Regions from separate parts of the Streptomyces sp. MB09-02B genome, predicted to be linked through region 2. Evidence: riboswitches for the same ligand, from Rfam matches in the RefSeq annotation. Region 2 holds a riboswitch; each other region holds the start of a gene.

What was found. A riboswitch is a leader RNA that binds a small molecule or an ion and turns the genes downstream of it on or off. The one in region 2 is predicted to bind cyclic di-AMP.
Positions count from the first base shown of each region.
Region 1: it holds a riboswitch for cyclic di-AMP, as region 2 does, so the genes downstream of both, P1P70_RS11680 (M23 family metallopeptidase) here and P1P70_RS38250 (M23 family metallopeptidase) in region 2, are expected to answer to the same signal.
Region 3: it holds a riboswitch for cyclic di-AMP, as region 2 does, so the genes downstream of both, P1P70_RS17840 (NlpC/P60 family protein) here and P1P70_RS38250 (M23 family metallopeptidase) in region 2, are expected to answer to the same signal.

Region 1 covers NZ_JARGEE010000059.1:13,166-25,627, reverse strand. The annotation lists gene P1P70_RS11695 (DNA topoisomerase IV subunit A) at 1-1,580, opposite strand, end outside; gene P1P70_RS11690 (pitrilysin family protein) at 1,962-3,350, shown strand; gene P1P70_RS11685 (pitrilysin family protein) at 3,347-4,735, shown strand; cyclic di-AMP (ydaO/yuaA leader) riboswitch at 4,939-5,110, shown strand; gene P1P70_RS11680 (M23 family metallopeptidase) at 5,123-5,911, shown strand; gene P1P70_RS11675 (GntR family transcriptional regulator) at 6,113-6,817, shown strand; gene P1P70_RS11670 (HPr family phosphocarrier protein) at 6,988-7,269, opposite strand; gene P1P70_RS11665 (GNAT family N-acetyltransferase) at 7,473-10,334, shown strand; gene P1P70_RS11660 (DUF5998 family protein) at 10,476-11,063, shown strand; gene P1P70_RS11655 (alkaline phosphatase family protein) at 11,063-12,250, shown strand; gene P1P70_RS11650 (thymidine kinase) at 12,334-12,462, shown strand, end outside.
Region 2 covers NZ_JARGEE010000474.1:73-6,025, forward strand. The annotation lists gene P1P70_RS38245 (PP2C family protein-serine/threonine phosphatase) at 32-1,135, shown strand; cyclic di-AMP (ydaO/yuaA leader) riboswitch at 1,398-1,559, shown strand; gene P1P70_RS38250 (M23 family metallopeptidase) at 1,570-2,631, shown strand; gene P1P70_RS38255 (cysteine hydrolase) at 2,853-3,416, shown strand; gene P1P70_RS38260 (PrsW family intramembrane metalloprotease) at 3,446-4,822, opposite strand; gene trmB (tRNA (guanosine(46)-N7)-methyltransferase TrmB) at 4,900-5,775, opposite strand; partial or broken gene P1P70_RS38270 (L-2-hydroxyglutarate oxidase) at 5,903-5,953, opposite strand, start outside.
Region 3 covers NZ_JARGEE010000111.1:10,257-22,718, forward strand. The annotation lists gene P1P70_RS17810 (SWIM zinc finger family protein) at 1-540, shown strand, start outside; gene P1P70_RS17815 (DUF5691 domain-containing protein) at 740-2,395, shown strand; gene P1P70_RS17820 (cobalamin B12-binding domain-containing protein) at 2,567-2,983, opposite strand; gene P1P70_RS17825 (lipase family alpha/beta hydrolase) at 3,633-4,493, shown strand; gene P1P70_RS17830 (M23 family metallopeptidase) at 4,905-6,521, shown strand; gene pcrA (DNA helicase PcrA) at 6,631-9,147, opposite strand; cyclic di-AMP (ydaO/yuaA leader) riboswitch at 9,403-9,561, shown strand; gene P1P70_RS17840 (NlpC/P60 family protein) at 9,570-10,778, shown strand; gene P1P70_RS17845 (hypothetical protein) at 10,818-11,171, opposite strand; gene P1P70_RS17850 (NlpC/P60 family protein) at 11,642-12,462, shown strand, end outside.

The sequences.
Region 1 (12,462 bases), on a different contig from region 2:
CCCGTCGACGACAGCAGCACCCGGCACGGGTCGTCCGCGACCTGGAGCGGCACCGTGGCCACCGCGGTGCCCGAGGACTCCATCAGCACCGTACGGCGCTCGGTGCCGAACTTCTTCGCCACCGAGGCCAGTTCACCGGAGACCAGCTTGCGCAGCTCCGCGTCCGACTCCAGGATCCGGGTCAGCTCGGCGATCTCGGCGTTGAGCCGGTCCTTCTCGGACTCCAGCTCGATGCGGTCGAACCGGGTGAGGCGGCGCAGCGGCGTGTCGAGGATGTACTGCGTCTGGACGTCCGACAGGGAGAAGCGCTCCATCAGGCGCTCCTTGGCCTGCGCGGAGTTGTCGCTGGAGCGGATCAGACGGATGACCTCGTCGATGTCCACCAGCGCGGTGAGCAGGCCCTCGACGAGGTGGAGCCGGTCGCGCTTCTTGCCGCGGCGGAACTCCGAGCGGCGCCGGACGACCTCGAAGCGGTGGTCGAGGTAGACCTCCAGCAGCTCCTTGAGGCCCAGGGTGAGGGGCTGGCCGTCGACCAGGGCCACGTTGTTGATGCCGAAGGACTCCTCCATCGGCGTCAGCTTGTACAGCTGCTCCAGGACGGCCTCCGGCACGAAGCCGTTCTTGATCTCGATGACGAGACGCAGGCCGTGCGCGCGGTCGGTGAGGTCCTTGACGTCGGCGATGCCCTGGAGCTTCTTCGAGCCGACCAGGTCCTTGATCTTGGCGATCACCTTCTCCGGGCCGACGGTGAAGGGCAGTTCGGTGACGACGAGACCCTTGCGGCGGGCCGTCACGTTCTCCACCGCCACCGTGGCACGGATCTTGAAGGTGCCGCGGCCCGTCGCGTACGCGTCCCGGATGCCGGAGAGACCGACGATCCGGCCGCCGGTGGGCAGGTCGGGGCCCGGGACGTGCTTCATCAGCGTGTCCAGGTCGGCGTTGGGGTGCCTGATGAGGTGGCGGGCGGCCGCGATGACCTCGCCCAGGTTGTGCGGCGGCATGTTGGTGGCCATACCGACGGCGATGCCGGACGCGCCGTTGACCAGCAGGTTCGGGAAGGCAGCGGGCAGCGCCACCGGCTCCTGCTCCTGGCCGTCGTAGTTGGGCGCGAAGTCGACCGTGTTCTCCTCGATCGACTCCGTCATCAGGCTCGTCGCGTCGGCCATCCGGCACTCGGTGTACCGCATGGCCGCCGGCGGGTCGTCGTTGCCCAGCGAGCCGAAGTTGCCGTGGCCGTCGACCAGGGGGACCCGCATGGAGAAGGGCTGGGCGAGGCGCACCAGGGCGTCGTAGATCGAGGAGTCGCCGTGCGGGTGCAACTTACCCATGACCTCGCCGACGACGCGGGCGCACTTCACATAGCCGCGGTCGGGGCGCAGGCCCATCTCGTTCATCTGGTAGACGATCCGGCGGTGCACCGGCTTCAGACCGTCGCGGGCGTCGGGCAGGGCTCGGGAGTAGATGACCGAGTACGCGTACTCCAGGAAGGAGCCCTGCATCTCGTCGACGACGTCGATGTCGAGGATCTTCTCCTCGAACGCGTCGTCGGGCGGCGGGGTCTTCGTGCTGCGGCGGGCCATCGCTGCCGGCTCCTCTTTTTCTGGTCGCTCACCTACGGGGCGCTCACGTCTCCAGCTCACTCTCACCGAGAGGTGAACGGGATCTGACGCGCACCATTGTGGACTGCCGCACTGACAAGCCCGACACGACCCGGCGCCGACCGCCGGGCACGCCCTCCCGAGCCGCCGCGTCAACAGCGTGCGCCGACTTTAACCAGTGACCGTCGGTGGCAACCCCCGTCTCGCTCTCGGCGTACGAGCCCCGGGAACTTCTCCAGGCGTCCGCGCGCTTGCATACAGTGGCAGGACCGGCAGGAAAACAGCGGTTTCCGCGACGGTTCCACGACGGACGGACCACGGATTCCGCGACCACAGCACAGCGATCGAAGGGACGTACCGCCCATGGGTCACACGGCCACAGCCGAGGCCGGCTCCGAAGGCCTGACAGTGAGGGAGCACCGCCTGGCCAACGGCCTGCGCGTGGTGCTCTCCGAGGACCACCTGACCCCGGTCGCCGCGGTGTGCCTCTGGTACGACGTCGGTTCGCGCCACGAGGTCGCGGGCCGTACGGGCCTTGCCCACCTCTTCGAGCACCTGATGTTCCAGGGCTCCGGCCAGGTCAAGGACAACGGCCACTTCGAGCTGGTCCAGGGCGCGGGCGGTTCGCTGAACGGCACCACCAGCTGGGAGCGCACCAACTACTTCGAGACGATGCCCACCCACCAGCTGGAGCTCGCGCTGTGGCTGGAGGCCGACCGCATGGGCAGCCTGCTGCTCGCGCTCGACCAGAAGAACCTGGACAACCAGCGGGCCGTCGTCAAGAACGAGCGCCGCCAGCGGTACGACAACGTGCCCTACGGCACCGCCTTCGAGAAGATCTTCCGCCTGGCCTACCCGGTGGGCCACCCCTACCGGCACACGCCGATCGGCTCGATGGACGACCTGGAGGCGGCCAGCCTGGAGGACGCCCAGCAGTTTTTCAGGACGTACTACGCGCCCAACAACGCCGTCCTGTCGATCGTCGGCGACATCGACCCGGAGCAGACCCTCGCCTGGGTCGAGAAGTACTTCGGCTCCATCCCCTCCTACGACGGCAAGCCCGCGCCCCGCGACGGCGCGCTGCCCGACGTCATGGGCGCGCAGATGCGCGAGGTCGTCGAGGAGAACGTGCCCGCCCGCGCGTTGATGGCCGCCTACCGGCTGCCGGAGGACGGCACGCGCGCGTGCGACGCGGCCGACCTGGCGCTGACCATTCTCGGCGGCGGCGAGTCCTCCCGCCTCTACAACCGGCTCGTCCGCCGCGACCGTACGGCCGTGACGGCAGGCTTCGGTCTGCTGCGGCTGGCCGGCGCGCCCTCCATGGCGTGGCTGGACGTGAAGACCTCCGGCGACGTCGAGGTGCCCGTCATCGAGGCCGCCGTCGACGAGGAGCTCGCCCGGTTCGCCGCCGAGGGTCCCACGGCCGAGGAGATGGAGCGCGCCCAGGCCCAGTTGGAGCGCGAGTGGCTGGACCGGCTCGGCACGGTCGCGGGCCGCGCCGACGAACTGTGCCGGTACGCGGTCCTGTTCGGCGACCCCAAGCTCGCCCTGACGGCCGTCGACCGGGTCCTGGAGGTGACGGCCGACGAGGTCCAGGAGATCGCCAAGGCGCGCCTGAGGCCCGACAACCGCGCGGTGCTCGTCTACGAGCCCGTCGCCGGCGAAGAGGACGCCGAAGAGGGCGCCCAAGAGGAGACCACCGCGGCCGAGGCCGCCGGAACCACCGACGAGACCGAGGAGTCGGCGAAGTGACCGAGCTCGCGACCATGGACTTCCACCCGCAGCCCCAGGCCGGCGAGGCCAGGCCCTGGGCGTTCCCGGCGCCCGAGCGCGGCACCCTGGACAACGGCATGACCGTGTTGCGTTGCCACCGCCCCGGCCAGCAGGTCGTCGCCGTCGAGGTGCTCCTCGACGCGCCCCTGGACGCCGAGCCCGCCGGCATCGAGGGTGTCGCCACCATCATGACCAGGGCCTTCTCCGAGGGCACCGACAAGCACACGGCCGAGGAGTTCGCCGCCGAGCTGGAGCGGTGCGGCGCCACCCTCGACTCGCACGCCGACCACCCCGGCGTACGCCTGTCCCTCGAAGTGCCGGTGTCGCGACTGGAGAAGGCCCTCGGCCTCCTCGCCGACGCCCTGCGGGCCCCCGCGTTCGAGGACGCCGAGATCGAGCGGCTGGTGGCCAACCGGCTCGACGAGATCCCGCACGAGACGGCCAACCCGGGCCGCCGGGCCGCCAAGGAGCTCTCCAAGCAGCTGTTCCCGGCCACCTCCCGTATGTCACGGCCCCGCCAGGGCACCGAGGAGACCGTCGAGGGCATCGACTCCGCGGCCGTACGCGCCTTCTACGAGCGGCACGTGCGCCCCGCGACGGCCACCGCCGTGGTCGTGGGCGACCTCACGGGGGTCGACCTCGACGCGCTGCTCGGCGACACCCTGGGCGCCTGGACCGGCTCGCCGGCCGCGCCGCGACCCGTGCCATCGGTGAGCGCCGACGACACCGGGCGCGTGATCATCGTGGACCGCCCCGGTTCCGTGCAGACCCAGTTGCTCATCGGCCGGGTGGGCGCCGACCGGCACGACCGTGTGTGGCCGGCGCAGGTGCTCGGCACCTACTGCCTCGGCGGCACCCTCACCTCGCGCCTGGACCGCGTCCTGCGCGAGGAGAAGGGCTACACCTACGGCGTGCGGGCGTTCGGCCAGGTGCTGCGGGCCGCGCCCGACGGTTCGGGCATCGCGATGCTCGCCGTCAGCGGCTCCGTCGACACCCCCAACACCGGGCCGGCGCTGGACGACCTGTGGACGGTGCTGCGCACCCTCGCCGCCGAGGGCCTGACCGACGCCGAACGCGACATCGCGGTGCAGAACCTCGTCGGGGTCGCCCCGCTCAAGTTCGAGACGGCCGCGGCCGTGGCGAGCACGCTGGCCGACCAGGTCGAGCAGTACCTGCCGGACGACTACCAGTCGACGCTGTACCGCCAACTCGCCGCCACCGGCACCGTGGAGGCCACCGCGGCGGCCGCGAGCGCCTTCCCGGTGGACCGTCTGGTGACCGTTCTCGTCGGGGACGCCGCGCAGATCGAGGAGCCGGTCAGGGCCCTCGGAATCGGTGAAGTCACCGTCGTCCCGGCCGAGTAGGGGAACGACCGTACGGACGCGTGTCAGTGGGCCCTGGTGACGGAAGAGTCACCAGGGCCCCTGTTTGTCCGTATTGATGGCGGAGGTTGTGTGTCTGACCTGTGGCGTAGTTAACAAATCCTGTGATCCGTTTGTTATTTCGAAGACGGCCCACTTAGCGTCAGTCCGGCTGTTCGTCAGAAGTTCGCCGCAGCCGCGGCACCGGACAGTCATCGCCGAGTCCCCATGGCGCGAGCCAGGGGAGCCGGGGACCCACCGAAGTCCCTGGGGTGAATCGGGTGCCCTTCGCGAGCGACGCGAAACGAGGGGTAGCCGTAGGAGACCTTCCTGCTCCGAACCCGTCAGCTAACCCGGTAGGCGAGAAGGAAGGAAAGGACCAGCCACTTCATGGCGTTCACCCGCGCCCCCGGGAAGCACCGCCGTCCCAGCCGTGTGCAGCGCACGACCACGAGGAACGTGGGCGTGGCCGCTCTCACCACCACCGGTGTCTTCGGTACCCTCGCCGGCCCCGCGCTCGCAGCGGAGGAGCCCGCCGTCGAGCAGACCGGTCTGAACCAGATCATCACCCTCGGCGACACGGTCGCCGACCAGGTCGACGCCCAGGCCGCCGCCCAGGAGCAGGCCGCCGAGGTGGCCGCCGTCAAGAAGAAGGCGCAGGAGGAGGCCAGGAAGGCCGCCGCCGAGAAGGCCGAGCAGGAACGTGCCGCCGCCAAGGAGCGCGAGGAGATCAAGGCCCGTGCCGCACGCGCGGCCGAGCGCGAGCGCCTCAACGCCTACGTCGCCCCCATCAGCGGCTCCTACATCTCCACCGGCTACAAGGCCGGCGGCGCCGTCTGGTCCTCCGGCAGCCACACCGGCGTCGACTTCCACGCCGCCTCCGGCACCGCCGTCCTCGCGGTCGGATCCGGCACCGTCGTCGAGGCGGGCTGGGGCGGTGCCTACGGCAACAACATCGTCATCAAGATGAACGACGGCACGTACACCCAGTACGGCCACCTGTCGTCCATCGGCGTCTCCGTCGGCCAGACGGTCACCCCCGGCCAGCAGATAGGCCTCTCCGGGGCGACCGGCAACGTCACCGGGGCGCACCTGCACTTCGAGGCCCGGTCGACCGCCGAGTACGGCTCGGACATCGACCCCGCCGCGTACCTGCGCTCGCACGGCGTGAACGTCTGACGCGCACCCACGCTTCCTGGAGGCCCCGGCTCACCGAGCCGGGGCTTTCCTCGTTCTACGAACCACCTTGTGACGCACCTCCTGTCCAAAAAATATCCCTGGATTCCGGTCCGCCATCGGAAATTCCGCTCCGCTGCAATAGAGTCGCTGGAACACACGTCAATCATCGACGTTTCACGGGGATTAAGGCGGAGGTCGGTCATGCGTATTCCGGCGCACTCGGTATGCACGGCGATCCGTGATGACATCGTCGCGGGTGTCTACGAGCGCGGCAGCCGGCTCACCGAGGAACTGCTCGCCCGCCGCTACGGCGTCAGCCGGGTGCCCGTGCGCGAGGCGCTGCGCACGCTGGAGGCCGAGGGCTTCGTGGTGACCCGCCGGCACGCGGGCGCGTGCGTCGCCGAGCCGACCGAGCAGGAGGCCGCCGACCTGCTGGAGATGCGCATGCTGCTGGAGCCCCTGGGCGCCGCCCGCGCCGCGCAGCGCCGTACGGAGGCGCACCTCAAGGTGTTGCGGGGTCTGGTCAGGCTGGGCCAGGAGCGGGCCAGGAGGGGCAACAGCGAGGATCTGCGCTCCCTGGGCGGCTGGTTCCACGAGACGCTCGCACAGGCCTCGGGCAGCCCCGCCCTGACCTCGACACTCGGCCAGCTGCGGCACAAGATCGCCTGGATGTACGCGGTCGAGGCGCCCTCCGACCCCGTGGAGTCCTGGGCGGAGCACGGCGGCATCGTGGACGCGGTCGCGCGCGGCGACAGCGACCGGGCCCGGACGATCACGTCCCTGCACACCGAGCGGGCCACCGCCGCGCACCGGCTCCGCTTTCCGGCCGGGCCCGGCGGGGCGGAGCGCCCGGAGCGTGTGAGGACTTCGCAACACCCCGTAAACATGCAGAGCCTGCGGCATTAACACGGGCGCCGTATACAAAGAGGGAAGAATTCCGAGGGGCATTTTTCCTGCTGCCCGCACAACGGAAACCGGATGTAAATGCGAAGGGCCCGCCCGATAAATCGGACGAGCCCTTCGGTGTGTGCGCGGGGCGGCTTTTTCAGGCCTTTCCGCTTCGGTTACCCGGTCGCTCAGACCGTCTCGGGGAGTTCTTCGAGCCCCTCGGCGACGAGCTTCGCCAGACGGTCGAGCGCGGCGTCCGCGCCGTCGGCGTCGGAGGCGAGCACGATCTCCTCGCCGCCCTGGGCGCCGAGGCCCAGGACCGCGAGCATGGAGGCCGCGTTGACGGGGTTGCCGTCGGCCTTGGCGATCGTCACGGGGATACCGGAGGCCGTGGTGGCCCGGACGAAGATGGATGCGGGTCGGGCGTGGAGGCCCTCGGCCCAGCCGACGTTGACGCGGCGCTCAGCCATGTGATGCTGCCCTTCAGGTGTCTCGGGTGCTGCAAGAGAGGTCTAGACCGGGTTGTCTAGACCAGTTTCCCATAGGGGGCGACGCACCGGAACGGGGCCCACGGCCTGACCACGAACCGGCTGTCACGCCTCTGTTGTGCTTCTGTTGTGCGTCCCCAGACTGCCCCGCGCCGTTGTCGGACGCGAGCCGTACTCTGGGGCCCATGCAGACCTCGTCGGACCGGCACGAGTACCCCGCCCACTGGGAGGCCGACGTGGTGCTGCGCGACGGCGGCACCGCACGCATCAGGCCCATCACCGTTGATGACGCCGAGCGTCTCGTCAGCTTCTACGAGCAGGTCTCGGACGAGTCGAAGTACTACCGCTTCTTCGCGCCGTACCCTCGCCTGTCCGCCAAGGACGTCCACCGCTTCACGCACCACGACTTCGTGGACCGGGTGGGCCTCGCCGCCACCGTCGGCGGCGAGTTCATCGCCACCGTACGCTACGACCGCATCGGCGCCGACGGAATGCCCGCGTCCGCACCCGCCGACGAGGCCGAGGTCGCCTTCCTCGTGCAGGACGCCCACCAGGGCCGCGGCGTCGCCTCCGCCCTGCTCGAACACATCGCCGCCGTGGCCCGGGAGCGCGGCATCAGACGCTTCGCCGCCGAGGTGCTGCCGGCCAACAGCAAGATGATCAAGGTGTTCACCGACGCCGGGTATCAGCAGCAGCGCAGCTTCGAGGACGGCGTCGTCCGGCTGGAGTTCGACCTGGAACCCACCGACCGCTCCCTCGCCGTCCAGCGCGCCCGGGAGCAGCGGGCCGAGGCGCGGTCCGTCCAGCGGCTGCTCGCCCCCGGCTCGGTCGCCGTCGTCGGCGCCGGGCGCACATCGGGCGGAGTGGGCCGCAGTGTGCTCGCCAACCTCCGGGAGGCGGGCTTCACCGGGCGGCTGTACGCGGTGAACAAGGCGCTCGGGGAGGACGAGAAGGAACTCGCGGGGGTCCCCGCGCACCGGTCCGTCACCGACATCGAGGGCCCCGTCGACCTCGCGGTCGTCGCCGTCCCCGCCGCCCACGTCCCCGAGGTCGTCGCCGAGTGCGGTGAGCACGGGGTGCAGGGCCTCGTGGTCGTCTCCGCCGGATACGCCGAGAGCGGGCCCGACGGGCGCGTACGCCAGCGCGAACTGGTGCGCCAGGCCCGCACGTACGGCATGCGCATCATCGGGCCGAACGCCTTCGGGATCATCAACACCTCCCCGGACGTACGGCTCAACGCCTCGCTCGCCCCCGAGCCCCCGCGCTCCGGACGCATCGGCCTCTTCGCCCAGTCCGGCGCCATCGGGATCGCGCTGCTCTCCCGGCTGCACCGGCGCGGGGGAGGGGTCACGGGGGTCACGGGCGTCTCCACGTTCGTCTCGTCCGGCAACCGCGCGGACGTCTCCGGGAACGACGTCCTCCAGTACTGGTACGAGGACCCGGACACCGATGTCGTGCTGATGTACCTGGAGTCCATCGGCAACCCGCGCAAGTTCACCCGCCTCGCCCGGCGCACGGCGGCGGTCAAACCGCTCGTGGTGGTGCAGGGCGCGCGCCACGGCTCCGCGCCCCTGGGTCACGCCGTGCGCGCCACGCAGCTGCCGCACACCACCGTGTCCGCGCTGCTGCGGCAGGCCGGGGTGATCCGGGTCGACACGATCACGGAACTGGTCGACGCGGGGCTGCTGCTGGCCCGCCAGCCGCTGCCTGCGGGGCCGCGGGTGGCGATCCTGGGGAACTCCGAGTCGCTCGGGATGCTCACCTACGACGCGTGCCTCTCCGAGGGGCTGCGGCCGCTGCCGCCGCTGGATCTGACGACGGGGGCCTCGGCGCGGGACTTCCACGCGGCGTTGTCGCGGGCCCTAGCCGACGACTCGTGCGACGCGGTGGTGGTGACGGCGATACCCGCGCTGGGGGAGACGTCGCCGGGGGACGCGGCCCTGGCGGAGGCCCTGCGCTCGGCCGCCGCCGCGAACCCGTCGAAGCCGGTGCTGGTCGTCCACGTCGAGCTGGGCGGCCTGGCGGAAGCGTTGTCGGCCGCGGCCAGTACCGCGCCACAGCTCGGCCGGAAGACGCCCGGCACTGCGGGCGGTGCCCACCCCTTCCGCCCGGCGGAGCGCCTGCCCACCGAGGTGCACCAGGCGGCAGAGGGCACGCCCGTGTCCCCTGCCGACTCGGCCGGCTCCCGGCTCATCCCCGCCTACCCCGCCGCCGAGCGGGCCGTTCGCGCGCTGTCCGAAGCCGTGCACTACGCCCAGTGGCGGCGGGAGGCGGCGGAGCCGGGACGGGTGCCCGCGTACGAGGACATCGACGAGAAGGGCGCGGCCGAGCAGATCGACGCCCTGCTGGCCAGGGGCGAGGGACTCACGCTCGGGGCGGAGGAGGCGGGCGCGCTGCTCGCGCGGTACGGCATACGTCTGCGGCAGGCGCGCCCCGCGCCGACGCCCGACGAGGCCGCGAGGGCGGCGGGGCTCATCGGCTATCCCGTCGCCCTCAAGACGACCGCCCCGCACCTGCGCCACCGCGCCGACCTGGGCGGCGTACGGCTCGACCTGGCGGACGAGGAGCAACTGCGCCGGGCGTACGCGGAGTTGACGGAACTCTTCGGAGGGCCCGACGAACTGCGCCCGGTCGTGCAGGGCATGGCGCCACGCGGAGTCGACACGATCGTGCGGACCGTGGTGGACCCGGCGGCCGGAGCCGTGCTCTCGTTCGGTCTCGCCGGTCCCGCGTCGCAGCTGCTCGGGGACATGGCGCACCGCCTGATTCCGGCCACCGAACGGGACGCGGCCGCACTGGTCCGATCGATCCGGACGGCCCCCCTCCTCTTCGGCTGGAGGGGCTCGGCCCCCGTCGACACGGAGGCCCTGGAGGAGCTGCTGCTGCGGGTGTCCCGGCTGGTCGACGACCACCCCGAGGTCGTGGCGGTCTCCCTGGAGCCCGTCGTCGTCGCCCCCCAGGGCCTCAGCGTGCTCGGCGCCACCGTCCGGCTCGCGCGCCCGCCCGCCCGCGACGACCTCGGCCCGAGGACCCTGCCGGTGTACTGAGCGCGCGGCACCCGGCCCACCGGAGGCGGCGCGCGGCCACCGTGCGCACGGCGCACGAGCCCGCGCATTGAACCGTCCACGACAGAACAGAGACCGCAGAGCGGTCCCTCGCAGTCAGTGCGCCACCGTAGGATGGACGTCATGGCCAAGACCAGTACGACGACCCAGGGGCTGCGTGCGGCGATCGAGCGCAGCGGCTACTACCCGGCCCTCGTGGCCGAGGCGGTGGAGGCCGCTGTCGGCGGCGAGGCCATCAAGTCGTACCTGGTCCACCAGGAGACGACGTTCGACGCGAACGAGGTGCGGCGCCACGTCACCGTCCTCGTCCTCACGGGCAACCGCTTCATCGTGAGCCACACCGACGAGCAGGCCGCGGACGGTACGTCACCGACTCCGTACGCCACGACGTCGACCGAGTCGGTGAAGATCGGCCGGATCTCGTCGGTCGTGCTCAGCCGCGTCGTCGCCAACCCCGAGTCCTACACCCCGGGCACCCTGCCCCGCGAGGTTGTCCTGACCATCGGCTGGGGAGCCGTCTCCCGCATCGACCTGGAGCCCGCCGCCTGCGGCGACCCCAACTGCGAGGCGGACCACGGGTACACGGGCAGCTCGACGGCCGACGACCTCAGCCTGCGCGTCAGCGAGGCCGGGGACGGCCCGGAGACCGTGCGTCAGGCTCTCGCCTTCGCGCAGTCCCTCTCCGAGGCGACCGCGGACACCGCCCGCTGATGGCGCTGCCCACCTGGGACCACCCGGAACCCCTGTCCCTCGGCTCCGCCCCCGTCCCCGAGTACGGCGCAGGTTCGCTCGCCGACCTCCTGCCCACCCTCGCGGCGGGCATGGGGGTACCCGGTACGACCGCCTCGATACCGGAACTGACGGCGGCCGACCGGGTCTGTGTGTTCCTGGTCGACGGCCTGGGCTGGGAGCAGCTGAAGGCGCACCCCGACGAGGCGCCCTACCTGACGGCCCTGCTGGCGTCCTCGCGCGGCGGCACCGGCCGCCCCATCACCGCGGGGTACCCCGCCACCACCGCGACCTCCCTCGCCTCCGTGGGCACCGGCCTGCCCCCGGGCGCGCACGGCCTGCCCGGGTACACGGTCCGCGACCCGCAGACCCAGGAGCTGATGAACCAGCTCCGCTGGCAGCCGTGGACCTCGCCGAAGGTGTGGCAGCCCTACCCCACGATCTTCCAGCTCGCCGACCGGGCGGGCGTGCACACCGCCCAGGTCACCTCCCCGGCCTTCCAGAACACGCCCCTCACCCAGATCGCGCTGAGCGGCGGCACCTTCCACGGCCGCCTCTCCGGCGAGGACCGCATGGACGTGGCCGCCGAGCAACTGGCCGCCGGGGACCGCGCGTTGATCTACACCTACTACTCCGAGCTGGACGGCGCGGGACACCGCTTCGGTGTCGACTCCGACGCCTGGCGCGGCCAGCTCATGCACGTCGACCGGCTGGTCCAGCGCCTGGCCGAGCAACTCCCGCCGCGCACCGCCCTGTACGTCACCGCCGACCACGGCATGATCGACATCCCGTTCGACGAGCAGCACCGCATCGACTTCGACGAGGACTGGGAGCTGCGCGCCGGGGTCGCCCTGCTGGGCGGCGAGGGCCGGGCCCGCCATGTGTACGCGGTGCCGGGCGCCGAGTCGGACGTCCTGACCTGCTGGCGCGAGGTGCTCGGCGAGCAGTTCTGGATCGCCTCGCGCGACGAGGCCATCGCGGCGGGCTGGTTCGGCCCGCACATCGACGAACGCGTGTACGCCCGCATAGGAGACGTGGTCGCGGCCGCGCACGACGACGTCCTGATCGTCGCCTCGGAGCGGGAGCCCAAGGAGTCGGCGATGGTCGGCAACCACGGTTCGATGACCCCCGTCGAACAGCTGGTCCCGCTGCTCGAAGTACGCTCCTGAGACGCCCTGCCGCCGCCCACCACGCCGTCCGCCAGACGGTCGCCCCGCCCTCGTCCTCCTCGCCGAAAGGTGCTCGACCCAACATGCCCGAGCTGGTGTTCTTCTCCGGAACCATGGACTGCGGGAAGTCGACGCTGGCCCTCCAGATAGAGCACAACCGCTCGGCGCGCGGCCTCCAGGGCATGATCTTCACGCGTGACGACCGCGCGGGC
Region 2 (5,953 bases):
ACCCGTGGGGCAGCGAGAGGGTGCGGAGGTCATGCGGGAGCCGGGTGGGCGGCGGTTCTCGTACGCCCGCACGCTCGCCCGCGCCCTTCCCGTGCTGCTGATCGCCGTCGGCCTCTTCTACGACCACTTCACCCCGCGCGAGTTCACCGCGGTCCCCTTCTTCACCGCCGCGCCCCTGGTGGCGGCCCCGCTCTTCTCGCTGCCCGGCACGGTGATCGTCGGCGTCGCGTCCGGGGCCGGCATCACCGCCGTGCGCCTCTACTACGACGACGCGGGTCATGAGGACGCGATCACCGAGATCGCCACGGTGGCCACCGTCGCCGTACTGGCCGTACTGATCAACCGCCTCGTCCGCCGCAGTGACGCCCGGCTCGCCACCGCCCGGGAGATCGCCGAGGCGGCGCAGCGGGCGGTACTGCCGGTGCCGCAGGAGCGGATCGGCGGGCTGGAGATCGCCGCGCGGTACGAGGCCGCGCAGGCCGGGGCGTCGATCGGCGGCGATCTGTACGCGGTGCAGGACTCGCCCCACGGCGTCCGGCTGATCGTCGGCGACGTGCGCGGCAAGGGGCTGGGGGCGGTGTCGGCGGTGGCGGTGCTGATCGGTGCGTTCCGGGAGGCGGCCGAGCAGGAGGCGACGCTCGAAGCGGTGGCCCAGCGGCTGGAACGGGCGCTGGCCCGGGAAGGGACACGGCGGGAGGCGGCGCGGCGGGACGCGGCGGTGGAGTTCGAGGGGTTCGTGACGGCCGTGCTCGCGGAGTTCCCGCACGGCGCGGGCCGCGCCCGGATCGTCAACCGGGGCCACCCCTCGCCCCTGCTGCTGCACGCCGACGGCACGCTGTGCACCCTGGACGCCCCGCAGCCCGCCCTGCCGCTCGGCATGGACGACCTGGGCAGCTGGCCCGACCGCGCCGAGGAGACGGGGTTCCCGCCCGGCGCCATGCTGCTCTTCTACACCGACGGCCTCTCCGAGGCGCGGAACGCCCACGGTGTCTTCTACGACCCGGCCGCGCGCCTCTCGGGACGTACCTTCACCGCCCCGGGCGCCCTGTTGACGACCCTCGCGGAGGAGGTGCGCCTGCACACGGGCGACCGCACCACGGACGACATGGCCCTCCTCGCGGTCCGCCGCCCCTGAAATGTGGCAGTCCGGCGGCCCTGCCGTGGAGATGTCACCGAGCGTGTCCGCCCCACCGTTCTCCGTAGAGGAACTGACGCCACGTCAGGGCAACTGTTACTCGCGAGTCAAGGTCAACTCGCCCGTTTTCGGCCCCTCATGCCCCGTAAAGTCCAGCGCGCAGACCGGAACGATCATGCAGAACAGCTTGGAATGAAGTACACGCGTCTATTAACGTTCGATAACGCAGCGCGGTCGTCCCAGCCGTCACAAGAGACGGCTCCGTGCTCACGCGCCGAATCCCGCAAGGGAACCGGGGAACCACCACCCTGGGGTGAATCGCACGGAAACCGCCGTGGCAGTACGCACGACCGGTTTACGCGCGTAGGAGACCTTCCTGCTCCGAACCCGTCAGCTAACCCGGTAGGCGAGAAGGAAGGAAGGAGTACGCCCACGTGGCGTCGAACCGGTCTGCGACCGAAGCCCCGTTCGTGCCGGCCCAACGTGACGGCGAGAGCCAGACGTTCGGCTACGGCAGCTACAACAGCGACAACGAGGGCCCCTGGCAGGAGTGGAATCCGAACGAGGAGACCCTTCGCCCCGCTCGCGGTCGGCACCGCGTCGCCAAGAAGACCGGCGTACTCGCCCGTAACGGACTGGCCCGTAGCTCCACGGTGCTCGGCGTCGGTGTCATAGCCGCCGTCAGCGGGGCCGGGATGGCCAGCGCGCAGTCCGGCAAGGCCCCGGTCTCCATATCGATGCCCGACATGCCGAACGTCGGCTCGGTCTTCGAGGACGAGGCCGACGAGCCGGAGCCCGAGGCCTCCAGGACCCCGCTCAGCAGCGCCGGTCTGACCGCCGCCGAGACCGAACAGGGCACCGCGGACGCCGGCGAGGCGCTGCGCGCCCGCATCATGGCGCAGGCCGAGTCCCAGCAGGACGCCTTCGACAAGGCCGCCGCCGAGGCCGCGCAGACCGCCGCCGCGGACAAGGCCGCCGAGCAGGCCGCCAAGGAGAAGAGGGAAGCCGAGGCCAAGGAGGCCGCCGCCAAGAAGAAGGCGGAGGAGGAGGCCGCGGAGAAGAAGGAAGCCGAGCGCCTGGCCGCCCTGGCCAAGCAGTTCGCCCTCCCCACCTCCTCGTACACCCTCACCTCCACCTTCGGTCAGGCCGGCCCGTACTGGTCCTCCGGCTACCACACCGGCCTCGACTTCGCGGCCCCCACCGGCACGCTCATCAAGGCCGTCCACAGCGGCACCATCACGCAGGCCGGCTACGAGGGTTCCTACGGCTACAAGACCGTCCTCACCCTCGATGACGGCACCGAGATCTGGTACGCCCACCAGTCCTCCATCGGCGTCAGCGTCGGCCAGAAGGTCGCCACCGGCGACGTCATCGGCCGCGTCGGCGCCACCGGCAACGTCACGGGCGCCCACCTCCACATGGAGGTCCACCCCGGCGGCGCCAGCAGCGGCATCGACCCGGCGGCCTGGCTCCGCAGCAAGGGCCTCAACCCGTAACCACCGGCACCCGCCCCGGAAGCAACGACGCCGCGTACGCCCATGGGCCTGCGCGGCGTTCGTCCTTGTTCCCCGGGACCGGGACTGCGCTGGACTTCCGCCGGGCCCCTGGGTTCCTGGGTCCTGGGGTCCTTGGGTCCCCCGGCCCCCGCGCCCCCTGGGCCTCGGAGACCTCCCAGGGCTTCCGGAGAACTCCCCTGCAGAAGGGACGGCAGGCAGACATGGCGAAGAGCGCACTTCTCGTGATGGACGTCCAACGGGACGTCGTGGCCATCGCGGACGACGGTTCCGGATATCTGCCGCGCCTGCGCAGGGCGATCGACGGAGCCCGGGTGGCCGAGATCCCCGTGATCTACGTCGTGATGGGGCTACGGCCGGGCGCTCCGGAGATCAGCCCGCGCAACAAGGTGATGGCGAACGTCGTGCGGACCGGCCTGTTCACCGAGGGCGAGCCCGGCACCGAGATCCATGACGATGTCGCGCCCCGCGAGGGGGAGGTCGTGGTCACCAAGAGACGGGGGAGCGCGTTCTCGGGCAGCGACCTCGACCTGGTGCTCAGGGCCCGCGACATCGACAGCCTCGTCCTCACGGGCATCGCCACCAGCGCCGTGGTGCTGTCCACCCTGTGGCACGCCGTCGACCTGGACTTCGGCCTCACGGTCCTGGCGGACGCCTGCCTCGACCTCGACCCAGAGGTCCACACGATGCTCACCGAGAAGCTGTTCCCGCAGTGGGCCGAAGTCCTGACGGTCGAGGACTGGCTCACAGCCATCGCACCGCGCTAGAGGGTGCCCCGAACGACGGCGCGCGAGCGCTAGTACCGATAGGGGTTGTTCACGGGATACGCCGCGCCCCCGTACCCCACAGCCTGCGAGTACGCAGACCCGTGCCCCCCAAACACGCCGGACCCGGACCCGGACCCGGACCCGTACCCGTGCCCGTATCCGTGCCCGTATCCGGACCTGTACGTCGCCCTGACCTCGCGCCCCGCGTAGCCCATGGCCGGCCGAGCCAACTCGCGCCTCCGCCACAGCTCGAACAGCAACTCCCGCTCCCGCAGCGCGAAGTCACCCCCCGCCCGTCCCCGCAACCCCCGGTACCGATGGAAGGCCAGCTTCGTCGCGTACACCTCGTACTCCGCGATCGACCGGGCCCCCGCCTTCCCGAAGTGGTGCGCCGCATACTCCCGCGCCACCCGCCGGGCCCGCATCGACCCCAGCACAGACGGCTCGACCGGCGTCAGCCACCCCGCGGCCGCATACGCCGGCAACGCCTCCCGCACGATCCGCAACTCCCGCTGCCGAGCCCAGATCACCCACCACGTCAGCAACCCGAACGCCGGCACCATGAACCCCGCGTACACCGCGAAGAACCCGTACTCCCCGAACGTCGCCGACCCGTTCCAGACCGAGTGCATCCCCATGGCGAGCAGCAGTCCGCCCACCGGTACGAGCACCCGCCGCCCCCGCTGCCACTCCGCGGCGAACGCCGCCACCCCGAACCCGATCCCCGTCAGTACGGTGAACAGGGGATGCGCGAACGGCGACATGATCACCCGCACGAAGAACGTGGCCGCGGTGACCGACGCGAGGCCGCTCCCCCCGCTGAGCTGGTCCGTCCCGAACGCGGTCCCCAGGTACAGGATGTTCTCGGTGAACGCGAATCCCGTCGCGGTGAAACCGGCGATCACCACCCCGTCCACGACCCCGGTGAAGTCCCGTCTCCTGAACAGGAAGACGAGTAGGACGGCGGCGGCCTTGGCGGTCTCCTCGACCACGGGGGCTATGACGGTGGCCCCCACGGTGTCGGCGTGCGAGGGGTCGGCCGTGGCCGTCGCTATCCACCGTGTCGCGAAGCTGTTCGCCACGATGGCGATCAGCGCCGCCGCACACGCCCCCCAGGCGAACGCGAACACCAGGTTCCGCCAGGGTCCGGGCTCCACCCGGTCCAGCCACCGGAACGCCGTCATCAGCAGTGGCACGGGGAGCACCGCGAGCCCCAGCCCGACGAGGAACCCCTCCGTGCCGGTCTGTTCGCGGACGAGCGCGAGGATGACGAGCCCGGAGACCGCGAGCAGTCCTATCAGCGCCCCGTATCTGACGCTCTTCCGCTGCCACCAGCGGGTGGGCCTGAAGACATACCCATCGGTGGGACCGCCGGGTTGCGTCGGGTAGGGGGAACTGGTGGCCATTGCATTGACCCTAACGAGGGACGGGCACCGCCCGCGACGGCGCGTGGTACGCCCCGCCGGGCGGTGAAGGCAAGTCGTCAGGCGCCTGTGGGGGGCAGTTCGGACTGCGGCTTCTGCTTCTGCTCCTGCTTCCGCTTCGGGTTCCGCTCCTGCTCACGCTGCTGTACGCGGCGGAAGAGCAGATCGTTCACCACATGACCCTTGTCCAGTCCCTGCCCCTCGAAACGGGTCAGCGGCCGGAAGCCGGGACGTGGCGCGAACCCGCCGTCGGCCCGGGTGTTCTCGAACTCGGGGTGGGCGGTGAGCACTTCGAGCATCTGCTCGGCGTACGGCTCCCAGTCCGTCGCGCAGTGCACGATGGCCCCCGGCCTGAGCCGGGACGCGACGAGCGTGAGGAATTCCGGTTGGATGAGCCGCCGCTTGTGGTGGCGCTTCTTGGGCCAGGGGTCGGGGAAGTAGACCCGCAGTCCGTCCAGCGAGCCGGGCGGGAGCATCTCCCGCAGCAGGATGATCGCGTCGCCGTTGGCGACCCGGACGTTCGACAGACCGGCCTGGTCCGCGAGGTTCAGCAGGTTGCCCTGGCCCGGTGTGTGCACGTCCACGGCGAGGACATTGGTCTCCGGGTCGGCGGCGGCCATCCGCGCGGTCGCCTCGCCCATCCCGAAGCCGATCTCCAGCACGACGGGCCGGTCGTCGCCGAACAGCTCGACGAGATCCAGCGCCCGCCCGTCGATGTCGAGCCCCCACTTGGGCCACAGCCGCTGCAGGGCGTCGGCCTGCCCGGCCGTGACCCGGCTCCGCCGGGGCTGGAAACTCCGGATCCGCCGCTCGAAGTGCGACCCGGCGGGATCCGCCTTGGGCCCGTCGGGAAACCGAGGCTCCCCCTTGGCCCGGGCATGCCGAAGGGAGGCACCGGGGGTGCGGGGCTCGGGAGATTCGACGGAGTCAGACACAGTGCCCCAATTTTACGACTCCCCGCAGGGCCGTCGCCCCAAGCCACCGGGCACCGGCCACCGGGCACGGGGCACGGGGCACCGCGCGAGCAAGGACCGTCCCGAGCCACCGCGCAAGCAGGGCCCGTCACGCCCCGGCCAGCACCGTCAACGCCCGCCTCCCCACCTCCCGCCCGAT
Region 3 (12,462 bases), on a different contig from region 2:
ACCCGCCGCATCTGGCTGTACGGCACCGGTTCGGGCCGTACGGCACTGCTCCTTTCCTACGGGGCCGCCGGCCGCGCCCCCGAGCTGTCGCTCCCGGTGGGGCTGGCCTTCGAGGCCGAAGTCACGGCGTATCCGGGCGCAGGACAGCTGCGCGCGTCACTGGGCGAGCGCTTCACCGCGCCCGAGCCCTCGTCCGTACGCCCGCCGGGCGTCACCCCGTCCGAGGCGGCCGCCCGGTACGGCGCGGCCCTCCAGGGCGACCCCTGGCTCGACTCGTACCCGGTCACGCTCACCCGTGTCGTACCCGCCCCGGACGGCGACTCCTGGCAACTGATCGACGCCGACAGCGATCTCGCCCTTCCTCTCACCTCTTCCGCCCGCTCCCGCCCCGGTCTCTGGCGCCTGGTCGCGCTCTCCGGCGGGGAACCCCTCACGGTCTTCGGGGAGTGCGGCCATCACGGCTTCACACCACTGACGGCCTGGGCCGTCGACCGCGAGGGTGCCACGCAGTCCACCGGGCAGGCGGTGGCGCTGTGTTGAGACGAGACGGCGGACCGCTGCACGAGTCCGCCAACGCCCGTGGCAGCGGCAATGGAGGGAGCAGCGGCGAGGCCGGCGGTCGGTCGTGGACGGCTGCCACCGCCGTGTGCGGCCTCCCCGGGCAGCGGCCTCCCCGCGTCCTCGGCCCCGCCACACCCTCTCTGCCTCACCCCACTGTCGCCGTACGGAAGGACCCCACATGAGCAGCACCCCAGGCGTTCCCTCCCTCGCGGCGGCCGAGCCGGCGCTCGCCTGGGAGGAGTTGGTCACCACCGCATTGCTCGGCACGGACCGGCGTACGCCGCCGGGGGCGGTGTCGGGCCGGGAGGCGCCGGTCGCCCTGTTGGACGCGGCGGCCGTGGCGACCGTCCGGCGCAGGGCGGGGATACGGCCGGTACGGGCGGCGGCGCGGCCCGCACCGGCGGCACCGGACCCACGTCCGCCTCTGTCACCGGCCGCGACGCGGCGGCTGACGACACTGCTGGCCGACCGCCCCGGCCCCGGCGGTGGACGCCGGGGCACGGCACCCGACCTGATGGAACTCCTCCCCCAGTGGCTGGCCCTGGCCAACGCATACGGTTACTCCGCGCCTCCGGAGGTCCTGCCCGCCCTGCTGGACGCGGCTCGTGGCCGTACGGATCTGCGTCCCGCCGTGCTCGCCTTCGCGGGCGCGCGGGCCCTGTGGCTGGCCCGGCTGAACCCTGACTGGCGTTTCGCGTTGCGTGCGGCGCCCGGTGGCGGCGAGGTGCTCCCCGGCCCGGACGAACCCGAGCGGGTCCGACGGCTCTGGCAGGAGGGCCTGTTCGCGGAGCGCGTCGCCCTGCTCACGGCGATACGGGCCCAGGATGCCGCCGCTGCGCGTGAGGTGCTGTCGTCCACGTGGTCGACGGAGCGGGCCGAGGACCGGCTCATGTTCCTCGACACGCTCCGTACGGGACTGGAGGCGGCGGACGAGCCCTTCCTGGAGGCCGCGTTGGCCGACCGCAGCCGGAACGTCCGCGCCACGGCCGCGGAGTTGTTGTCCGCGCTGCCGGACTCGGCGCTCGCGCGGCGGATGGCGAGGCGGGCGACCGCGTGCGTGGCCGTCGACCACACCGGCGGCGCGTCGGCGGCCTCCGGGGCGACCACGATCGTGGTCGAGGCCCCGCACGAGTGCGATCCCGGCATGGAGCGCGACGGTGTGCTCCCCAAGGCCCCGGCCGGCCGGGGTGAACGCTCGTGGTGGCTGGGCCAGCTGGTGGAGGCGGCACCGCTCGGGGCCTGGTCGCGGCGGTTCGGGGGGCGTACGCCGGAGGAGATCGTGGCGCTGCCGGTAGCGGACGACTGGCAGGGCGAGTTGCACGGGGCATGGTGCCGGGCGGCGGTGCGGCAGCGGGACCCGGGGTGGTCGCGGGCGTTGCTGGGGGCGCCGTCCACGCCGGAGGCCGGCGGGCCGGGCGCGGTGTCGTTGGCCGAGCGGGCGAAGCTGTTGGCGACCTTGGAGAGCGGGGAGCGGGCCGAGTGGGTGGCGGGGTTCATCGCCACGCACGGCCTGTCGGAGGCGTTCCAGCTGCTCGGGGTGTGCGCGGTGCCGTGGGCTCCGCCGCTGGGGCGGGCCGTGGTGGACGCGCTCAACATCGCGCGGGACGCCGGGAGTTATCCCTGGAGCTTCAGTGGCGTGATGGGGCTGGCCGAGCGGTGCCTGGACCCCGCGGAAACGGTGCGTCTCGAACCGCTGACGGCCACGCCGGAGGACGCGGAGGATGCGGCGCCCGGGGCCGGGGGGTACTGGGCCGAGGCGTTCCAGCGCCTGACGACGACCTTGCGCCTACGAGCAACGATGAGAGCGGAGCTGGTGCCCCCGGGGGGTGCGTGAAATCAGGCCCTGCGGGCCTCAAAGACGACGACGCGGCGGCGGCCGGAGGGCGACGGGGCGACCAGCTCGCAAAGCACGGGGCGCAGCCCCTGCTTTTCAGGGGCGCGGTGAACTGCGCGAGAAGCCCCACCGGGCCGGCAGTCGACAACGCCCCCCGCCCACACCCCCCGCTCAAGCCCCCGCGGGCTGCCGCACGTTCGCCCGCACCCACTCCACGATCGACGCCGTCGTCGCCCCCGGCGTGAAGATCTCGGCAACACCCTTGTCCTTCAGCGGCGCGATGTCCGCCTCGGGAATGATGCCGCCGCCGAAGACCAGGATGTCCTCGGCGTCGCGGCCCTTGAGGAGTTCGATGACGGCCGCGAAGAGCGTGTTGTGGGCGCCGGAGAGGATGGAGAGACCGATCGCGTCGGCGTCCTCCTGGATCGCGGTGTCGACGATCTGCTCGGGAGTCTGGTGGAGGCCGGTGTAGATGACCTCCATACCGGCGTCGCGCAGCGCCCGCGCGATCACCTTGGCCCCGCGATCGTGGCCGTCGAGTCCCGGCTTGGCCACCACCACGCGGATCGGACCGGCTGCCACACCCATCACTGCCTCCATCAAACGACTGCACCGACCCATGACGGAACACGGCGGAAACTGCCGCACGAACCAGGCGAACCGCATACATCACGGCCCCAGGTCCATGGAACACCTACCCACACCGCATACCGGCGAAGTGAACGAACGTTATCTCCAGGATCCCGCAACCGGCAGTTTCGCGGTGCAGAGCGAGGGGGAAATCACACGGTGGGACACGTTCGCCGCGCACTGCTCCCGGATTCCGCGGCTCACGCGTCGCGGGGACCGAGGTGATCACGGAGGTGATCGCGGCATCCGGACCGTTTCCGGGCCGCCGGCCGGAGGCTCCCGTGGCGTGCGCGCCACGGGGAGGCGTGCGCAAAGGAGAGTCGTCGGAAGGGGCCGCACCGACCCACCGCCCGCGGGAGGCCACGGTGGCGGGACGGATCGGCACCGGCAGACGGCAGAGGGCAGGGCAGCGGGGAGTCAGGAGGGCAGGACCCCTCGTCGCGTGATCGGCGTCCCACACGCCGCACACGCACCGCACGTCACGCACGCCACACGCACCGCGTCACGTCGCATCGCACCCGCCGTCCGCCGCCCGCACCGCCGCTCTCTCCACTTAGGGCACACGGGGGACAGAAGCGTCCGCCCGTCTGCCGACGGGAGGTCGGGCATGAAGGTCACCAAGGCGGTAGCGCCCCTTGTTCCGCTCTGCGAGCGATTCCTGCCGACCCGGCTGACAGGCCTGTCCGTGGCCCTTCTCAAGGCGACCGCCCTGGAGTTGGCGATCCTCGCGGGGCATCTGCTGCTCTATCCGTCCGGGATGACGCAGGAACGAAGGGCCGCGCCCACGCTCCCCACGCCCGACACGCCCCGGCTCCCGACCGAGGAGAAGCCGCCGGTCGTCCTGCTGCACGGGTTCATCGACAACCGCTCGGTCTTCGTCCTGCTGCGCCGCTCCCTCGCGGGGGCCGGGGGCCGCCACCTCGAGTCGCTCAACTACTCGCCCCTCACCTGCGACATCCGCGCCGCCGCCGAGTTGCTCGGCCGACACGTCGAGGACATCTGCGAGCGCACGGGCCAGGAGCGGGTGGACGTCGTCGGCCACAGCCTCGGCGGGCTGATAGCCCGCTACTACGTGCAGCGCCTCGGCGGTGACCACCGCGTCCGTACGCTCGTCACGCTCGGGACCCCGCACGGCGGCACCCGGGCCGTGCCACTGGCGGACGCCCACCCGATCGTCCGGCAGATGCGGCCCGGTTCGGACCTGATGGCGGAACTGCGGGAGCCGGCACCGGGCTGTCGTACGCACTTCGTGGCGTTCTGGAGCGATTTCGACCATGTGATGACTCCGCCGGAGAGCGCCTGCGTCGACCATCCGGACCTGATGGCACAGAACATCAGGGTCACCGGGATCGGCCATCTCGCCCTGCCCGTGCACCCCGCCGTCGCCACCGGAATCCGGGAGGCGCTCGACACGTCGCAGACGGGCACACGCACGACGGCCCACCCAGGCGGCCTGACCGTGGCTTGACGGCGGCCTGACGGCGACTTGACGGCGACCTGAGGCAGTGACGCTCGCCACAGACGGCGAAATGCGGACGTAAGGCGGTAAACGCGGCGCGCGCCCACGCGCCCCCGCCACGCGCCCGACTCGGGACACCCCTCCCGACGGCAACTACGCGCCCCACGGTCGGGCCGCCGTCACCCGGAGAAACGTCTCACCCCCGTCGCCACGGGCGTCCCACATGCCGCACACAGCGATCGACTATCGAACAATCTTCGAACGCCAGGCCAAAGTCGTGCCCACAGACCGCCGAAAGACGCTCGAATGCCCGTTTCCTGCGCGCGTGAAACCCGTTGAAGATTGTCGCGCCCGCATACCGCCGGGTACAGTCACCGCACTGCTCTGCCAGCCCCTGTCGTCGAGGCGAAAGAGAAGTTGGTGAACGATCGTCACCCGTCGGGGACCGCAACACCCCCGGCTCCGGCTTCTGAAGCCGACCCGGCGCACTACGCGTCGTACGGCCACCAGGAAGGCGGCTACGGCGACTTCACCACGTACGGCGAGTACCCCGCCACCGGTTTCGAAACCGGCTCCCACGCGAACACCGCGAACGCCACGGGCACCTTCGCGGTCGACCCCCTCTTCGGCGACATGCCGGGCAACGACAGCGGCACCGGCTCCTACGACGCCACCCAGTGGTCGACCGGCAGCCACCAGACGCTGAACTACGACCCGTACGCCGCGCAGCACCAGGCCGCGTACGACACGGGCAGTTACGACACGACGTCCTGGTCGTCCGGCTACGAACACCTCTCCCAGGTTCCGACGCAGCCGACGGGCCCCGACGCGAGCGGCCAGTGGGACGCGAGCGGCTGGCTGCAGGCCGAACAGTCCGACGACGCGGACCAGTTGGGGCAGGGCGACCAGACCCAGCAGTGGATCGGCACCCAGCACTTCGACACGGGCGCCTTCGACGCCACCCAGTGGAACAGCGACGGCACACCCGTCGGCGACGAGCACGATGGCAGCGCGGCCGAGTCGTACGAACACTCCGGCGGCGCCTCCGAGTCGTACGACGCGCACGACCACCCGCAGACCGTCATGGTGGACCTGTCGGCCGAGGCCACGGACTTCCACCAGCAGGCGACCGCCACCTTCGAGCAGATCGCCCCGTACGACCAGGACGAACACCCTTCGGCGGACGGCGAGTTCGAGACCGACGGCGCGGAACGTGCGGCACTCCTCGACGGCGAGGAGGAGGTCGCCACGGCGGCCACCCGGAGCGCGGGCCCCGGCCGGGCGGCCACCCGCGCGGCCTCACGGTCACGCCGGAAGGCTCCGGCCAAACGTTCCGCCCTGCTGACCGTGGCCGTTCCCTCGGCCTGTGTCATGGGGGTCGCCGGGATCGCGGCGGCCTCGGTCGGTGCCACGTCCGACGACACGGAGACGACGGCGTCGGTCAAGTCGGACGCCACCGCCGTGAAGCCGTCCACCGCCAACAACCAGCTCGACACCCAGCTGGAGAGCCTCTCCGCCGAGGCCGACGACTTCGCCGACCGGGCCAGCCGGACGCAGGAGCGCATCGACCTCAAGGCGCAGCAGGAGCTGGAGCAGAAGAAGGCCGCCGCCGAGGCGGCCCGCAAGGAGCGACTGCGGCCGAAGTTCGCGCTGCCGGTCGCCAAGCACGGGCTCAGCGCGTACTACGGACAGTCCGGCGTCAACTGGATGTCCCTGCACACCGGTATCGACTTCCCCGTCTCGTACGGCACTCCGGTGATGGCCGCGACGGACGGCACCGTGCACACCCAGTGGAACAGCGCCTACGGCAACATGGTCATCGTGACCGCCAAGGACGGCACCGAGACCTGGTACTGCCACCTCTCCACGTACAAGGTCGCCTCGGGTACGACCGTCAAGGCCGGCGACACCATCGCCTACTCGGGCAACTCGGGCAACTCGACCGGCCCGCACCTGCACTTCGAGGTCCATCCGGCGGGCGGCTCCGCCATCGACCCGCTGCCGTGGCTGCGCAGCCATGCATTGGACCCGACGTAACAGTCACCTCTCGCGGCGCCCCCGGCGGGCGCAGCACACAGACACGAAGAACGGGCCCCTGCTGCGAGCAGCAGGGGCCCGTGTCGTATGTGCGGCACGGGCCCGTCCGCTACAGCTTCTCCACCGGCGCGTACCGCAGCAGCAGCCGCTTCGGCTTGGTGTCGCCGAAGTCGATCGTCGCCTCCGCGTTCGCTCCCGACCCCCCGACGCCGACGACCGTGCCGAGGCCGAACTGGTCGTGGGTGACGCGGTCGCCCACGGCGAGGGAGACCACCGGCTTCTCGTCGCCGCGGCGGGTCGCGAAGCCGGACGCGCCGCGGGCCGAGGAACGGGAGCGGGAGGACGACAGCGAGGCCGCGATGCCGGCCGCCGGACCCGAGGACACGGGTGCGGAGGCGCCCGTGCGCTTCCACTCCAGGTGAGTGGCCGGGATCTCCTCCAGGAACCGGGACGGCGGGTTGTACGAGGGCTGGCCCCAGGCGCTGCGCAGCGTCGACCGGGTGAGGTAGAGCCGTTCACGGGCACGGGTGATACCCACGTACGCGAGGCGGCGCTCCTCCTCCAGTTCCTTGGTCTGGCCGAGGGCGCGCATGTGCGGGAAGACGCCGTCCTCCATGCCGGTGAGGAAGACCACCGGGAACTCCAGGCCCTTGGCGGTGTGGAGGGTCATGAGCGTGATGACGCCCGAGCCGTCCTCCTCCTCGTCGGGGATCTGGTCGGAGTCGGCGACCAGCGCCACCCGCTCCAGGAAGTCGGAGAGCCCGACGGTTGTCGTACCCGCCGCCTCACCCTCGGCCTCGCCCTCTCCGGCACCGGCTTCCTGTTCGAACTCCAGGGCGACGGCGGCGAGTTCCTGGAGGTTCTCGATACGCGTCTCGTCCTGGGGGTCGGTGGAGGCCTGCAACTCGGCCAGATACCCGGTGCGTTCGAGGACCGCTTCCAGGACCGTGGCCGGTCCGGCGCCGGACTCGACGACGGTCCGCAGGTCCTCCATCAGCGTGTTGAACCGCTTGACCGCGTTGGTCGACCGAGCCGCCATGCCGTACGCCTCGTCCACCCGCTTCAACGCCTGCGGGAAGCTGATCTTCTCCCGCTGGGAGAGGGCGTCGATCATCGCCTCGGCCCGGTCGCCGATACCGCGCTTGGGCACGTTGAGGATGCGGCGCAGCGGGACGGAGTCCTCCGGGTTCGCCAGGACCCGCAGATACGCGAGGACGTCCCGGACCTCCTTGCGCTCGTAGAAGCGGACGCCGCCGACGACCTTGTAGGGCAGGCCGACGCGGATGAACACCTCTTCGAAGACGCGGGACTGGGCGTTCGTCCGGTAGAAGACGGCGACGTCGCCGGCCTTCGCGTCGCCCGCGTCCGTGAGGCGGTCTATCTCGTCGGCGACGAACTGGGCCTCGTCGTGCTCGGTGTCGGCGACATAGCCGGTGATCTGCGCGCCCGCGCCCGCGTTGGTCCACAGGTTCTTCGGGCGGCGGGACTCGTTGCGCTCGATGACCGCGTTGGCCGCGCTCAGGATGGTCTGCGTGGAACGGTAGTTCTGCTCCAGCAGGATCGTGGTCGCGTTCGGGTAGTCCTCCTCGAACTGGAGGATGTTGCGGATGGTCGCGCCGCGGAAGGCGTAGATCGACTGGTCCGCGTCACCCACGACGCACAGCTCGGCCGGAGGCACGTCCCACTCGTTGGGCGGTACGTCGACCGGGTGCTCGGAGGTGCCGACCAGCTCTCTGACCAGGGCGTACTGGGCGTGGTTGGTGTCCTGGTACTCATCGACGAGGACATGACGGAAGCGACGGCGGTAGTGCTCGGCGACGTCCGGGAAGGCGCGCAGCAGATTGACCGTCGTCATGATCAGGTCGTCGAAGTCCAGCGCGTTCGCCTCGCGGAGGCGGGACTGGTAGAGCGCGTAGGCCTGGGCGAGGGTCTTCTCGAAGCCGTCGGCGGCCTGGGCGGCGAAGTCCTCCTCGTCGATCAGCTCGTTCTTCAGGTTCGAGATCTTGGCGCTGAAGGACTTGGGCGGGAAGCGCTTCGGGTCGAGGTCCAGATCACGGCAGACGAGCGCCATCAGCCGCTTGCTGTCGGCGGCGTCGTAGATCGAGAAGGAGGACGTGAAGCCGAGCTTCTTCGACTCGCGCCGCAGGATCCGGACGCACGCGCTGTGGAAGGTCATGACCCACATCGCGTGCGCGCGCGGGCCGACGAGCTGCTCGACGCGCTCCTTCATCTCACCGGCGGCCTTGTTGGTGAAGGTGATCGCGAGGATCTGGCCCGGGTGGACCTGCCGCTCGCCGAGCAGGTGGGCGATGCGGTGGGTGAGCACGCGGGTCTTGCCGGAACCCGCGCCGGCGACGATGAGCAGGGGGGATCCGGCGTGCACCACGGCCGCGCGCTGGTTCTCGTTCAGCCCGTCCAGGAGGGCCGCCGCGTCGATGGCCGGGCGCGGGGCGCCGCCCCGGTAGTACTCGTCCCGGTCCGGTGGCACGTCGAACTTCCCGCCGAACAGATCGTCCGGAAGCGGCTCCGGTACGTGGTCGTCCTCGGGCGGTGGCGGGGGCTCCTCCGCGTGGCCGCGGGGGGCCTGGAGGTCCGCCAGGAAGCTGTCGTCAAAGAGGCTGCTCATCGCTCTCCGAGTCTAGGCGCCCCCACTGACAGCGAGGGGCCGCCCCGGGAAGTCCACACCCGCCACTCAGCGCGCTCACCTCACGACGGTGAGCGATCGAGCGTACCGCCTGTCGCGCGAAAGAGGCTAAGGTCACGAAAACGTATCGGGCATATCGAACATCAACCTTCACACGGGCCACACGAGTTGGCTAGCTTCTTCTTTAGGTCGTACGACACAACCGGCGAACGTCGCCGGGCCGCACGGCCTCCGCCGAGTCCGGGTACGCCACTTGCGGCGCCGGAGCCGGGGACCCACCGACCTCTGGGGTGAATCGACCCGACCGCCGCTCGCGGCAAGGGTCGTAGGGCAAACCTTCCGAAGCTTGCGCCCGAACCCGACAGCTAACTCGGTAGGCGGACAACGGAAGGAGACGCCGCACCATGGCGCCGCACCGCAAGCCGCGTCCGACCGGCCGGACGCGCGCGGGCATACGCACCCCCGCTCTCGCCACGGCCGCCCTCACCTCCGTGGCCCTGCTCTCCCAGACGGCCACCGCCGCCCCCTCCGGCGACGACAGGCCGAGCCTGGAGGAGGTCGAGAAGAAGGTCGACGACCTCTACCGCCAGGCCGGGTCGGCGACCGAGAACTACAACGCGGCCAAGGAGAGGACGACCAAGCAGAAGAAGAAGGTCGACACCCTCCTCGACGACGTCGCCCAGCGCACGGAGAAACTCAACGAGGCGCGGGAGGAACTGGGTGCGTTCGCGGCGGCCCAGTACCGCACCGGTGCGGCCACCCCCGACCAGGCCTCGCTGCTCCTGGCGGACAACCCGCAGGACTACTTCGACCAGAACCAGCTGATGGACCGCTTGACGGACCGTCAGAAGCAAGCGGTCGACGCGTACGTCACCGAGCAGGCCGACGCGGCGGAGCAGCGCCGGACGGCGAGCGACAGCCTCGAGAAGCTCACCGAGTCGCAGAACGCCCTCAAGACGAGCAAGGCCAAGGTCCAGGCGAAGCTCGCCGAGGCCCGCGAACTGCTCTCCACCCTCACCGCCGAGGAGAAGGCCCGGCTCGCCGCGATCGAACAGCGCGAGCAGGAGGAGGCCGACCGCAAGGCGGAGGAGCTCGCGCGCCAGCAGGCGGCGCAGGCGAGCCAGGAGACCCAGAGCATCCAGGAGACCCCGACCGCCCAGGAGACCCAGGAGGCCCCGGGAGGGACCGCCGGCGGCACGGAGACGTCACCGGGCACCGCCGGGACCACCGCCCCGGTCGAGGACTCCACCTACGCGGCGAAGGCCACCAAGGCTCTGGCCTTCGCCCGCGCGCAGATCGGCAAGCCGTACGTCTGGGGCGCCACCGGACCCGGCTCCTACGACTGCTCCGGCCTCACCTTGGCCGCCTGGAAGGCCGCCGGCGTCGACCTCCCGCGCACCACCTACGACCAGGTCGCGGCGGGCACCACCGTCCCCCTCGCCGACGCCAAGCCGGGTGACCTCGTCTTCTTCTACGACAACATCGGCCACGTCGGCCTGTACATCGGCAACGGCATGATGATCCACGCCCCCAAGCCGGGCACGTACGTCCGCGAGGAGTCGGTCTTCTACGACGGCGAGTCCTCGATCCACAGCGTGGTGCGGCCGGCGTAGCCGGGATCGGCCGGGGCGGGCTCACGGACAGGGTTCGCCTCAGGTCCAGAGCACCGCGATGAAGACGTTCGCGGTGGTCAGCGCGCCCACCAGGGCGAAGAGCGGCTTCTCCACCGGCTCCTCGTCGCGCTTCACATAGACCAGGCCGAGGATCACGATCAGGAGGGCGAGCTTGATGCCGATCTTGATGTTGTTGACGGGCTGGTCGTCGGCCTGGTTGAGGCCGACGAGGAGGGCGCCTGTGACGAGCATGGTGAGGGCGCCGTGCAGCATGGCGGGGACGAAGCGCGCGGTGCCCTGACCCATGACCTTCAGCTGGGTGAGGAAACCACCCAGGAGGGAGGCGATGCCGATGATGTGGAGGGCGACGAGGATGTGGATGAGTACGTCCATGCGCGGAGCCTAATGAGGGGCCCGAGGCCCGCCGGGCACCGGGGCGGGCGCACAAGGGACCGCGAGCGGCACCCCCTGATGATCTTGCATATATGCGCTCCATAGCACCGAGACTCCCCCGGCCGGTCCGAAATCTCCGCATCGGTCATCGCACAGCGTGAAGTCGGCGGCGCCAGGGCCAGATCTCGGTCACATACGGTCACCTCGCAGTCGGTGCACGCCACTTCCGCACAACGCGTTACCGAGCCATCACCGTCAGGTTTAGCGTCCTCCCTCAGGTGACCGGCTCCCCACCGCCGCCCGGGCCAGGGGCGGCAGTCGGCCACCACCGCCGAGAAAGGTCCGGCGGCGCCCCGCTCCCCCTGTGCGGGCCGCCGCCGGACGCGTAACCGCTCCCCCCAAGCGGTCCGTACGGACAGACGATGTTCGTACTGCGGACGGCGGTCGTACGGAGAGGACGTGGACTCCACGTGGCAGCGCACCGCAAGCCCAGACAGCGCTCGCTCGGCGGCCATACGGCCCGCACGGCCGCGACGATCGCCCTCGCGGGCGCGGCGACCGCGACCGGTTTCGACGGCACCGGGCATGCCGACCCGCAGCTCTCACCCGAGCAGGTCAGGGCGAAGGTGGCCAAGCTGTACCAACAGGCCGAGGTCGCCACCGAGAAGTACAACGGCGCGAAGGAGAAGGCCGACAAGGCGCAGGAGAACCTCGAAGAACTGCGTGACCAGGCCGCCCGCCGCACCGAACGGCTCAACTCGGCCCGGGACGAACTCGGATCGCTGGCTGCGGCGCAGTACCGGGACGGCGGCATCGCCCCCTCCTGGCAGCTCGCTCTCTCCGCCGACCCCGACCAGTACCTGGACGGCGCCGCCCTCGCGGAACGCGTCGGCAGCCGGCACTCCGCGGACGTGGCGAGCGTGCAGAAGCAGCTGCTGGAGATCGAACGCCTGCGCGGAGCCGCCCGCGTGGAACTGGGCACGCTCAAGACCCGGCAGACGGAACTGAAACGGCACAAGAAAACCGTCACCTCCAAGCTGGCCGACGCCCGTCAGCTGCTCGGCCGACTCACCACCGAGGACCGCTCGCGCTTCGACACCCGCAGCGGCACCACGGGCCACGCCTCGCGCTCCTCCACCACGGCCCAGCGAGGCCTCACCGGCCCCGTCTCCCCCGCCTCCGCCACGACCGACGCGCCCAACTCCCGTGCCGCCGCGGCCGTCTCCTACGCCTACTCCAAGATCGGCAGCCCGTACGTCTGGGGCGCCACCGGCCCCAACGCCTTCGACTG